Regions from separate parts of the Bradyrhizobium sp. BR2003 genome, predicted to be linked through region 4. Evidence: predicted binding sites of a transcription regulator. Region 4 holds the regulator's gene; each other region holds the start of a gene.
What was found. The regulator PhoB, encoded in region 4, activates phosphate uptake and scavenging genes when phosphate is short. The targets are predictions, from matches to a motif close to TGTCATNNANCTGTCAT.
Positions count from the first base shown of each region.

Region 1: E2I15_RS09685 (acetoacetate decarboxylase) is a predicted target of PhoB. The motif match lies at 1,598-1,614, and genes of this name have one in related genera.
Region 2: E2I15_RS02495 (Orn/Lys/Arg family decarboxylase) is a predicted target of PhoB. The motif match lies at 958-974, and genes of this name have one in related genera.
Region 3: E2I15_RS31260 (alkaline phosphatase D family protein) is a predicted target of PhoB. The motif match lies at 1,174-1,190, and genes of this name have one in related genera.

Region 1 covers NZ_SMYJ01000014.1:259,072-261,273, forward strand. Annotated here, with positions in the region: gene E2I15_RS09680 (transporter) at 1-446, opposite strand, end outside; gene E2I15_RS09685 (acetoacetate decarboxylase) at 589-1,374, opposite strand; gene E2I15_RS09690 (patatin-like phospholipase family protein) at 1,657-2,202, shown strand, end outside.
Region 2 covers NZ_SMYJ01000008.1:25,279-27,480, forward strand. Annotated here, with positions in the region: gene E2I15_RS02495 (Orn/Lys/Arg family decarboxylase) at 1-913, opposite strand, end outside; gene E2I15_RS02500 (DJ-1/PfpI family protein) at 1,020-2,171, opposite strand.
Region 3 covers NZ_SMYJ01000036.1:90,890-93,091, reverse strand. Annotated here, with positions in the region: gene E2I15_RS31265 (TAXI family TRAP transporter solute-binding subunit) at 1-839, shown strand, start outside; gene E2I15_RS31260 (alkaline phosphatase D family protein) at 1,254-2,202, shown strand, end outside.
Region 4 covers NZ_SMYJ01000033.1:12,899-15,100, forward strand. Annotated here, with positions in the region: gene E2I15_RS28255 (GcrA family cell cycle regulator) at 1-458, shown strand, start outside; gene phoB (phosphate regulon transcriptional regulator PhoB) at 697-1,407, opposite strand; gene phoU (phosphate signaling complex protein PhoU) at 1,552-2,202, opposite strand, start outside.

The DNA of each region.
Region 1 (2,202 bases), on a different contig from region 4:
ACGCGATGGCCGCCCTCGAGCACGCGGCGCGTCGCATCGGCGGAGCACAACGCCTGATGACGGCCGCTGATCAGGAGACGCTCGGTCATCGCAAAGCGGAGGAAGCCGGTCTCGCGGGTCGCGGCTTCAACATCCCGCACCAGGTCGGAAAACACGCCGTAGACGCAATTGTCGACGACGTGGATCTGCTGGAAATTGTCATTCGACAGCAAGAGGTCCCGCGCGAGCTGCGGGATGTGCATATTGGCGAGCCATGCCCGGGTGCGGACGTCGGTCAGGTTGAAGTGCAGCCACAGCCTTCCGTCATGGCTCGGCTCGATCGGCGCATCGATCGGAAGCGCCTCGGCGCGGCCGTCGTGATGCAGGCGGAACGCCCAGACCAGACCGGGGACCGCCTCGCGGGTCAGCAGCGCCCCGACCGGAGCGGGAGGTGGGTCAGCCAGCATGGCCGGCCCCCAGGGCAATCGACGACGCAACCGCGCGACATGACATCTTCAAAACCTCGCCCACGCGCAACGCTGAGCAAGCGCGTCCCTTCGACGCAACATAGGAGGACGCGCCTGTTACAGTTTTATGTCAGCGACCGCCCTACTCTGCCGCAAGACCGGTCGGCGCCGCCGCCTCCGCGGCCTCCTTGTTGTAGTCGTGCACGACGCGGCCGAACGGCAGCGTCAGATCGGCGAGGAAGTGATGCGCGCCGACGACACGCTTGACCGGAAAATCGGCGACCGGTGCATTGACATGCGGCACCAGATGCAGCCGGCCCGGTCCGATCCAGGAGCCCTTGACGACGATGTCGGTCAGGTTGATCGCGACCAGCTGGCAGACCTCGAGATGACCGTCGACGCCGGGGATCATCTTCAGATTAACCTGCGTCTTCGAAAGCGTGGCGCGGGTGACGTCGCCATTGCCTGCCATGCTCTCGTGCTTGTAGCCCATCGTGCCCATCGCAACGAGCTGGCCGGCATATTCCAGCGTGCCGGTCAGCGTGTCCTTGACGATCTCGAGCTTGGGATGGGCGTACTTCTTCGGAAAGCCCCAGATCTCGCGGCCGGCCGCGATCGGCGGATCATCGTCGAGATACATCTGGCAGACGAAGTTGACCTCTTCGCCATGCAGGCGCGCGGGGATCACGAGGCCGGACTCGGTGTAGCTGCCGAAGCCGGAGCTGTCGGGCATCTTGATCCATTCGTAATGCACGATCGCCTGCTCGATCGGCTCCAGCGGCTCGGGCAGACCGGCGCGGATCAACTCCGGATCGGTCTCATAGGTGATGACGAGGAATTCGCGATCGATGAAGCGATACGGACCGGCGGGATAGCTCGGGCCGGCGGCCGGCATCGACGGAAGCTTGAGCAGATCTTCCCTGCGCATCGCAATAACCCCCTGTTTGAAAAATTTGCCCGGAAGCTAACGGCCGAGATTGACAGCGATGTGAGGGATTTCCGTCAGGTGCATGACCTCGGTTACGCCTGCGTGACCCAGGTTACGCCTGCGTGACCCAGGTTGCGCTTGCGTTGACCCGGGTCGCGCTGCCGAGGCCAACGCTAACCATGCAGGCAGGCATGCCGGATGCGCCGAGCGTGAGCGCCGCAATTGTCATCACCGCGTCATCGGCACGCTGAATTCTCGCCGCGAATTTTTGGAGTGTCTGATATGGACGCGCGAACCCCACATTTCGACGATATCGATCACGCGACGCCCGGCTGGCGTCCGGAAGGCTGCGATCGCGTGGCCCTGGTCCTGCAGGGCGGCGGCGCACTCGGTGCCTATCAGGCCGGCGTCTATCAGGCGCTGCATGAATCCAACATCGAGCCCGACTGGGTGTGCGGCGTCTCGATCGGCGCAATCAACTCGGCGATCATCGCCGGCAATCCGCCCGAAAAGCGGCTGGAGCGGCTGCACACATTCTGGGATCGCATCACCAACCGCAAGATCTGGCACTACACGCCGGACGGCGACATCTTCCGCAAGGCGCGCAATCTCACCAGCTCATGGCTGACGACGACGCTGGGGCAGCCCGGCTTCTTCACCCCGCATCAGACCAATCCGTGGTTCAGCCTGGCCGGCGCGCGCACCGCCACCAGCTACTACGACACCACGCCGCTGCGCGAGTCCTTGCTCGAGCTGGTCGATTTCGACCGCATCAATTCCAAGACAATGCGCTTTGCGGTCGGCGCGGTGAACGTGCTGTCCGGCAAC
Region 2 (2,202 bases), on a different contig from region 4:
GCTTGCGGATGTGATCGCGCAGCGTGCCCTCGTCGAGCAGGTCCCAGCGCATCGGTCCGATCAGGCCCCAGGCGTTGCGCACCGTCGGCACGTACACCGGGATGCCGCCGCCGATCAGCAGTGCGCCGTGATGCGCGGCCTTGTGGTTGTTGCGGTCGAACAGCACGAGGTCACCGTCGGTGACCAGCGAGCCGAGCGCGACCTTGTTGGAGGTTGAGGTGCCGTTGAGCACGAAATAGGTCTTCTCGGCGCCGAAGATCCTCGCCGCCTCCTTCTGCGCCCGCAGCGCCGGACCCTCATGGGTGAGGAGGTCGCCGAGGTCGAGCACCGAATTGTCGAGGTCGTCGCGGAACACCGCTTCGCCGAGATGTTCGACGAACACCCGCCCGATCGGGCTGCGGCTGTAGAACACGCCGCCATTATGGCCCGGGCAGGTCCAGAGCTGGTTGCCTTCCTCGGCATAGTCGACCAGCGCGCCGAAGAACGGCGTCTTCAAGTTCTCGGCATATTGCTTCAGCCTGGAGATCAGGTTCTTGGCGATGAAGGGCGGGGTTTCCTCGGACAAGAAAACGTAGCCGTCGATGAAGTCGAGCACCTCGACCGGCAGGTCCTCGAACCGCTTGCGGCGGATCAGGAGGATGATCGGGAAGTCGAGGCCGCGCCGGCGCATCAGATTGATCAGCGCCGCGGTCTTGCCTTCAAGGCCCTTTTTGCCCCAGTCGACCACCATGCAGCCGATCGCGGCATCGGTCTGCACCGCGATCTCGGCATCCTCCAGCTTGCGGGCGCGAACCACCTCGAAGCCGGAGCGCTCGATCTCGGCGATGATCTGATTGAAGCGGATGCCCTCGAGGTCGTCGGCCTCGAACACCGGCGCTGCGAACAGGAAGTTGAAGCGTTTGAAATAGTCCATGCGTGTCCCCGAACTGGTCCGGCGCTGACGTGTCGGCACAATTCATGACAGGCAGATGACAATGGGGTGGATCGAGGATCGAATACGGTGTTGGGGACGCAATCCCTCACTGCACGGCGTCAGCCCGTGGATATTCGAGCTGCATGGCGACGAAGTCCGCCGTACCACGGCCATAGCGTGTCTCGATCCCGGCAAGCGCCCGGTCGATTGCCTGCGCGGGCGGTGCGGTTCCGACCGCGGGCAGCAGTCCATCTGCGGACCAGGCCGACGCCACGACCTGCGGATAGACGCGCAGGCCGTTGCGGGTCGTCACGGCGTCGCCGGTCGCGGCGAAGGTCACGGCGTGCGAGCGATAGGTGCGCGACCAGCTGTCGGCGACCAGCGCCAGCGAGACCTCGTCGACGCCGGGAGCAAGCGCGAGGCCGAGCTGTTCCCGGTTCCAGAACGCCAGCGTGTTCTGGATGGCGGTCAGCGCGAAAGGACGGGTGAACTTGAAGGCGTTGCTGTCATGCCGCGCGTCCCAGCCGGGCAGGCCGATCTCGCGGGCGACGGCCTCGGCCCTGGTGCGGCCGGCGATCGCCTCGATCAGGGTTAGCGACATCGGCATCGACGCCGAAATCCCCGTCGTCGTCGCGACGCCGTGGTCCGCCACGATGCGGCGGTCGGCGACGTACCGGATCTCGGGATGTTTGTTGCGCCAGTTCTTCAGGTAAAACCAGTGCGTGGTGGCGCGCCTGCCGTCGAGCAGGCCGGTCGAGGCGAGCACCTTGGCGCCGGCGCAGACGGCGACGATCACAGCGCCTTTCTCCGCCTGCTGCCGGATCCATTGCATGACTGTGGGATCGTCGTCGCGGCTCATCGCCGGCACGATGACGTAGTCGGCGCCGTCGGGATGTGCGGCATCGAATGCGGCGATGGTCGCATCGGGCTCGACCTTCAGCACCGGGAACAGCGCGACCGGACCGGGTCCCGTCGCCAGCGTGACGACATCGGCAACATCGGCGCGCTTGAGGATGCCGTAGGGCATCAGATAGTCGGTGGTCTCGGTCATGTCGTTGATGCCGAGGATCGCGATCAGCGGTCGCGCCCGCTTCGGCGGCTTCAGCGCCGCGAGCGTTGCATCCTGCTCGGCCTTGGCGATCGGAGGCGGAACCCGGAACGCCGATGCGGCGGGCAGGGTGAAGAGCCAGATGCCGCCGATGATTGGAACCAGCGCGGCAACGGTGATGCCGCTCCATGCGAGAAGCCGCCAGGTCATGATGATCGATCTCAACGTATCCGCGTGCCTC
Region 3 (2,202 bases), on a different contig from region 4:
ATGAGGCGGCGGAAGCGATCAAGAACCTCAAGGCCGACGCCTATCTCGCCGTCGGCCCGGCCAACAGCAAGATCACGATCGATGCGATCACGGCGTCGGTCAAGGACGGCGGCGAGCCGACCTTCCTCGCGATCGACGCCTCGGAGGCGATCGCGCAGAACCATCCGGCCTATGAGGCCGCGGAAATCCCCGCGGGCTCGCTCGGCTCCGCCGACCGGCCCGACGATGAGGTGAAGACGATCAGCTTCTCGCACCACATCGTTGCGCGGAAGGGCCTGTCGGACGCGACCGTCGCGGCATTCACGCGGCAATTGTTCGCGATCCGGCAGTCGCTCAAGACCGATTTCCCGCTCGCCGCCAAGATCGAGACGCCGGACACCGACAAGGATGCCACCATCCCGGTGCATCCGGGCGCCGCCGCGTTTGTCGACGGCGAGGAAAAGACCTTCCTCGACCGCTACAGCGACTACATCTGGTGGAGCCTGATGGCGTTCTCGGCGATGGGCTCGGCCGGTGCGTGGTTCGCCGGCTATCTCAAGCAGGACGAGCGCAACACCAATACCTCGCAGCGCGAACGCCTGCTGGAGATGCTGAAGGCCGCGCGGCAAAGCGATTCAATCGAGGAACTCGACCAGATGCAGGCGGAGGCCGACGACATCCTGCGCCACACGCTGGACTGTTTCGAGCACGGCGCAATCGAGGAAGGCACGCTGACCGCGTTCAACATCGCGCTCGAGCAGCTTCATAACGCCGTCGCCGACCGCAAGGCGCTGCTGTTCAGCATGCCGCAGAATTTGCAACGGACTGCGACGCAGTTCAGGGCGGCGGGCACGGCGTAGGTCGATCAGGCTTCTTCCGCAGGGTTACTTCGCCTCTCCCGCTTGCGGAACGACTTTCTCCGCGCCTCATCGTCAAAGCCTGTGAGGGAGTCACCGACGGTAAGGTTCCCTCCCCCTTGCGGGGGAGGGCTAGGGAGACGGGTGCCACACGACGCGCTCTCTCAAACATGCAGCTCTGACAACAAGCGACCGAGTCGCGAAGGTGTCGTTCTCAACAAGCATGTCGCCCCGGGGCCACCCCTCTCCCCTCCCTCCCCCGCAAGGGGGGAGGGAGCCTGACGTGTGTGCTCACCTTACGATTCGCGCCGTCTCTCACCCCCGCTCCTCCACCCCCTGTAATCTCTTCGTCATGGAATTTTTCTAGGTCTTGGCGCGCCTGCGGCGCATTGTCGCTGCGACCTGAGGAGGCCCCCCATGACGATCCGGTTCTCGCGAAATCTCACCCGCCGACGCTTTCTCTCCACGGCGGCCGCAGCCGGCGCCGGCGTCATCGCGATGCCCTATCTGTCGCGCGCGGCCGATCGCCCCGTCATCACCCATGGCGTGCAGTCCGGCGATGTCGGCGTCGACGGCGGCGTGGTGTGGGCCCGGGCCGACCGGCCGGCGCAGATGATGGTCGAGGTCGCGACCACTGAATCGTTCAAGGACGCCCGCACACTGCCGCCGATCACCGCGCTGCCGGAGAGCGACTTCACCGCCAAGATGCTGCTGGAGAACCTGCCCTCCGGCCAGGACATCTTCTATCGCGTCCGCTTCCGCGACCTCGCCCATATCGACATCGTCGGCGAGCCCGTGGTCGGCCGCTTCCGCACCGCGCCGAGCGACCGCCGCGACGTCTCGTTCGTGTGGGGCGGCGACGTCGCCGGCCAGGGCTGGGGCATCAACCCCGACGACGGCGGCATGATCACCTTCGCCGCGATGAAGAAGCACGCTCCGGATTTCCTGCTGCATTCCGGCGACACCATCTACGCCGACGGCGTGATCCCTGCGGAGGTGAAGCTTCCCGACGGCAAGATCTGGAAGAACGTCACGATTCCGGAAAAGGCCAAGGTCGCCGAGACGCTCGACGAATATCGCGCCGCGCACAAATATAACTTCCTCGATAACAACGTCCGCGCCTTCAACGCCGAAGTGCCGATCTTCGTGCAGTGGGACGATCACGAGGTGACCAACAACTGGTCGCTGTCGAAACAGCTGCCGGCGGCCTACAAGGAGCGCGACATCACCGTGCTCGCGGCGCGCGCGGCAAAGGCCTTCCACGAGATGTATCCGATGCGCGAGAGCATCGTCGAGCCGGGCCGGGTCTATCGCACGCTGAGCTACGGTCCGCATCTCGACGTCTTCATGCTCGACGAGCGCAGCT
Region 4 (2,202 bases):
AGTCCGGCCTGTCGGCCAGCCAGATCGCGGCGGAACTTGGCAATGTGACGCGAAACGCCGTGATCGGCAAAGTGCATCGGCTCGGCCTCTCCGGCCGCGCCAAGGCACCCTCGACGGCCGCGCCGCGGCAGCGCAAGGCCCGCCCTGCCCAGCACATGATGCGGGTGGCGCGGCCGGTGTCGCGCGGCAACACCGCGCTGGCGCACTCCTTCGAGGTCGAGATGGAGCCCGATCCGATCTCCTACGACAATGTGGTGCCGATGAGCCAGCGGCTGTCGCTGCTCGAGCTCAACGAGGCCACCTGTCACTGGCCGGTCGGCGATCCCTCGAGCCCGGAATTCTTCTTCTGCGGCGGCAAGGCGCTCGCCGGCCTGCCCTATTGCGCGCATCACTCGCGCGTCGCCTACCAGCCCGCCGCCGACCGCCGCCGGCCGTCGGCGAAACCGCAGATCAAGTGAGCACTCGGGAAACTACGGAAGACCTGAAAAACAAATCCCCGCGAAAGCGGGGATTTTTTTGTGGCTCGTAGCCCGGATGCATTACCCGCGTCGCCCCGGCGAAAGTCGGGACCCATACGCCGCGGCCGGCGCAATCGGCAAGCGGCCAGACGGCTTTCTAACAACACCCATTGGTGGTTATGGGTCCGGCTTTCGCCGGGACGACGCCATGTCACGGCTTGTGATGGCCACGCGCCCGTTACGGCTGCGGCTCGGCCTTGGCAAAGCGGTCGTCGAGCGCGTAGCCCGCGCCGCGCACGGTGCGGATCGGATCCTGCTCGCGGCCGGGATTGAGCAGCTTGCGCAGGCGGCCGATATGCACGTCGACGGTGCGCTCATCTATGTAGATGTCGCGGCCCCAGACGCTGTCGAGCAGCTGCTCGCGGCTGAACACGCGGCCGGGATGCTCGAGGAAGAATTCGAGCAGGCGATACTCGGTCGGCCCGAGATCGATCGGACGGCCCGAGCGCGCCACGCGGCGCTTCTCGCGGTCAAGCTCGATGTCGCCATAGGTCAGCACGGTCGCAAGCCGCTCCGGGCTCGCGCGGCGCAACAGGCCCTTCACCCGCGCCAGCAGTTCCGGCACCGAGAACGGCTTGACGATGTAATCGTCGGCGCCGGTAGCAAGCCCGCGCACGCGCTCGCTTTCCTCGCCGCGCGCGGTCAGCATGATGATCGGAAGCTGCTTGGTCTCGGGCCGCGCCCGCAGGCGGCGGCACAGCTCGATGCCGGACAGGCCCGGCAGCATCCAGTCGAGGACCACGAGGTCGGGAACGCGCTCCTTCAGCCTCGTGTCGGCATCGTCGCCGCGCCCCACCGTCTCGACATCGTAGCCTTCCGCATCGAGGTTGTAGCGCAACAGCGTCGTCAGCGCTTCCTCGTCTTCGACTACCAGAATGCGTGCGCTCATCGGTTTAAGTTCTTTCTCTGTGGTGATCCGTTGCCCAGACGCAAACCGAAACGCTTACTTCCTCGAGCATAGTCCCCGCGGAAACGATTTGTCGCGAGGATCATCCGTTTCGCTCTTGCCGGTTCCGCGCTTGCCGATCATGCCTCAGTTGCCCGGCACCGTGGTGGCAAAAGTGGTCATGTCCCCCTTCGGGCGCTTGTCGGTGATCTGCTGGCCCTCGATCATGTAGAACACGGTCTCGGCGATATTGGTGGCGTGATCGCCGATCCGCTCGATGTTCTTGGCGCAGAACATCAGATGGATGCAGAACGAGATGTTGCGCGGATCTTCCATCATGTAGGTGAGCAGTTCGCGGAACAGCGAGGTGCAGATCGCATCGACCTCCTCGTCGCCCTTCCAGACGTTCATCGCCGCCGGCAGGTCGTGCGCGGCGTAGGCGTCGAGCACCGACTTGACCTGCGACAGCACGAGGTCGGTCATGTGCTCGAGGCCGCGGATCAGCTTCAGCGGCTGGAAATCGCTCTCCAGCGCCGCGACGCGCTTGCCCATGTTCTTGGCGAGGTCGCCGATCCGCTCGAGGTCGGTCGCGACGCGCATCGCGCTGACGATCTCGCGCAGGTCGATCGCCATCGGCTGGCGGCGCGCGATCGTCAGCACCGCGCGCTCTTCGATGTTGCGCTGCAGATTGTCGATCTCGATGTCGGCGGCGACCACGCGCTTGCCGAGCGCGACGTCGCGACGGATCAGCGCGTCGACCGACTCGGTAATCATCCGCTCGACCAAGCCGCCCATCTC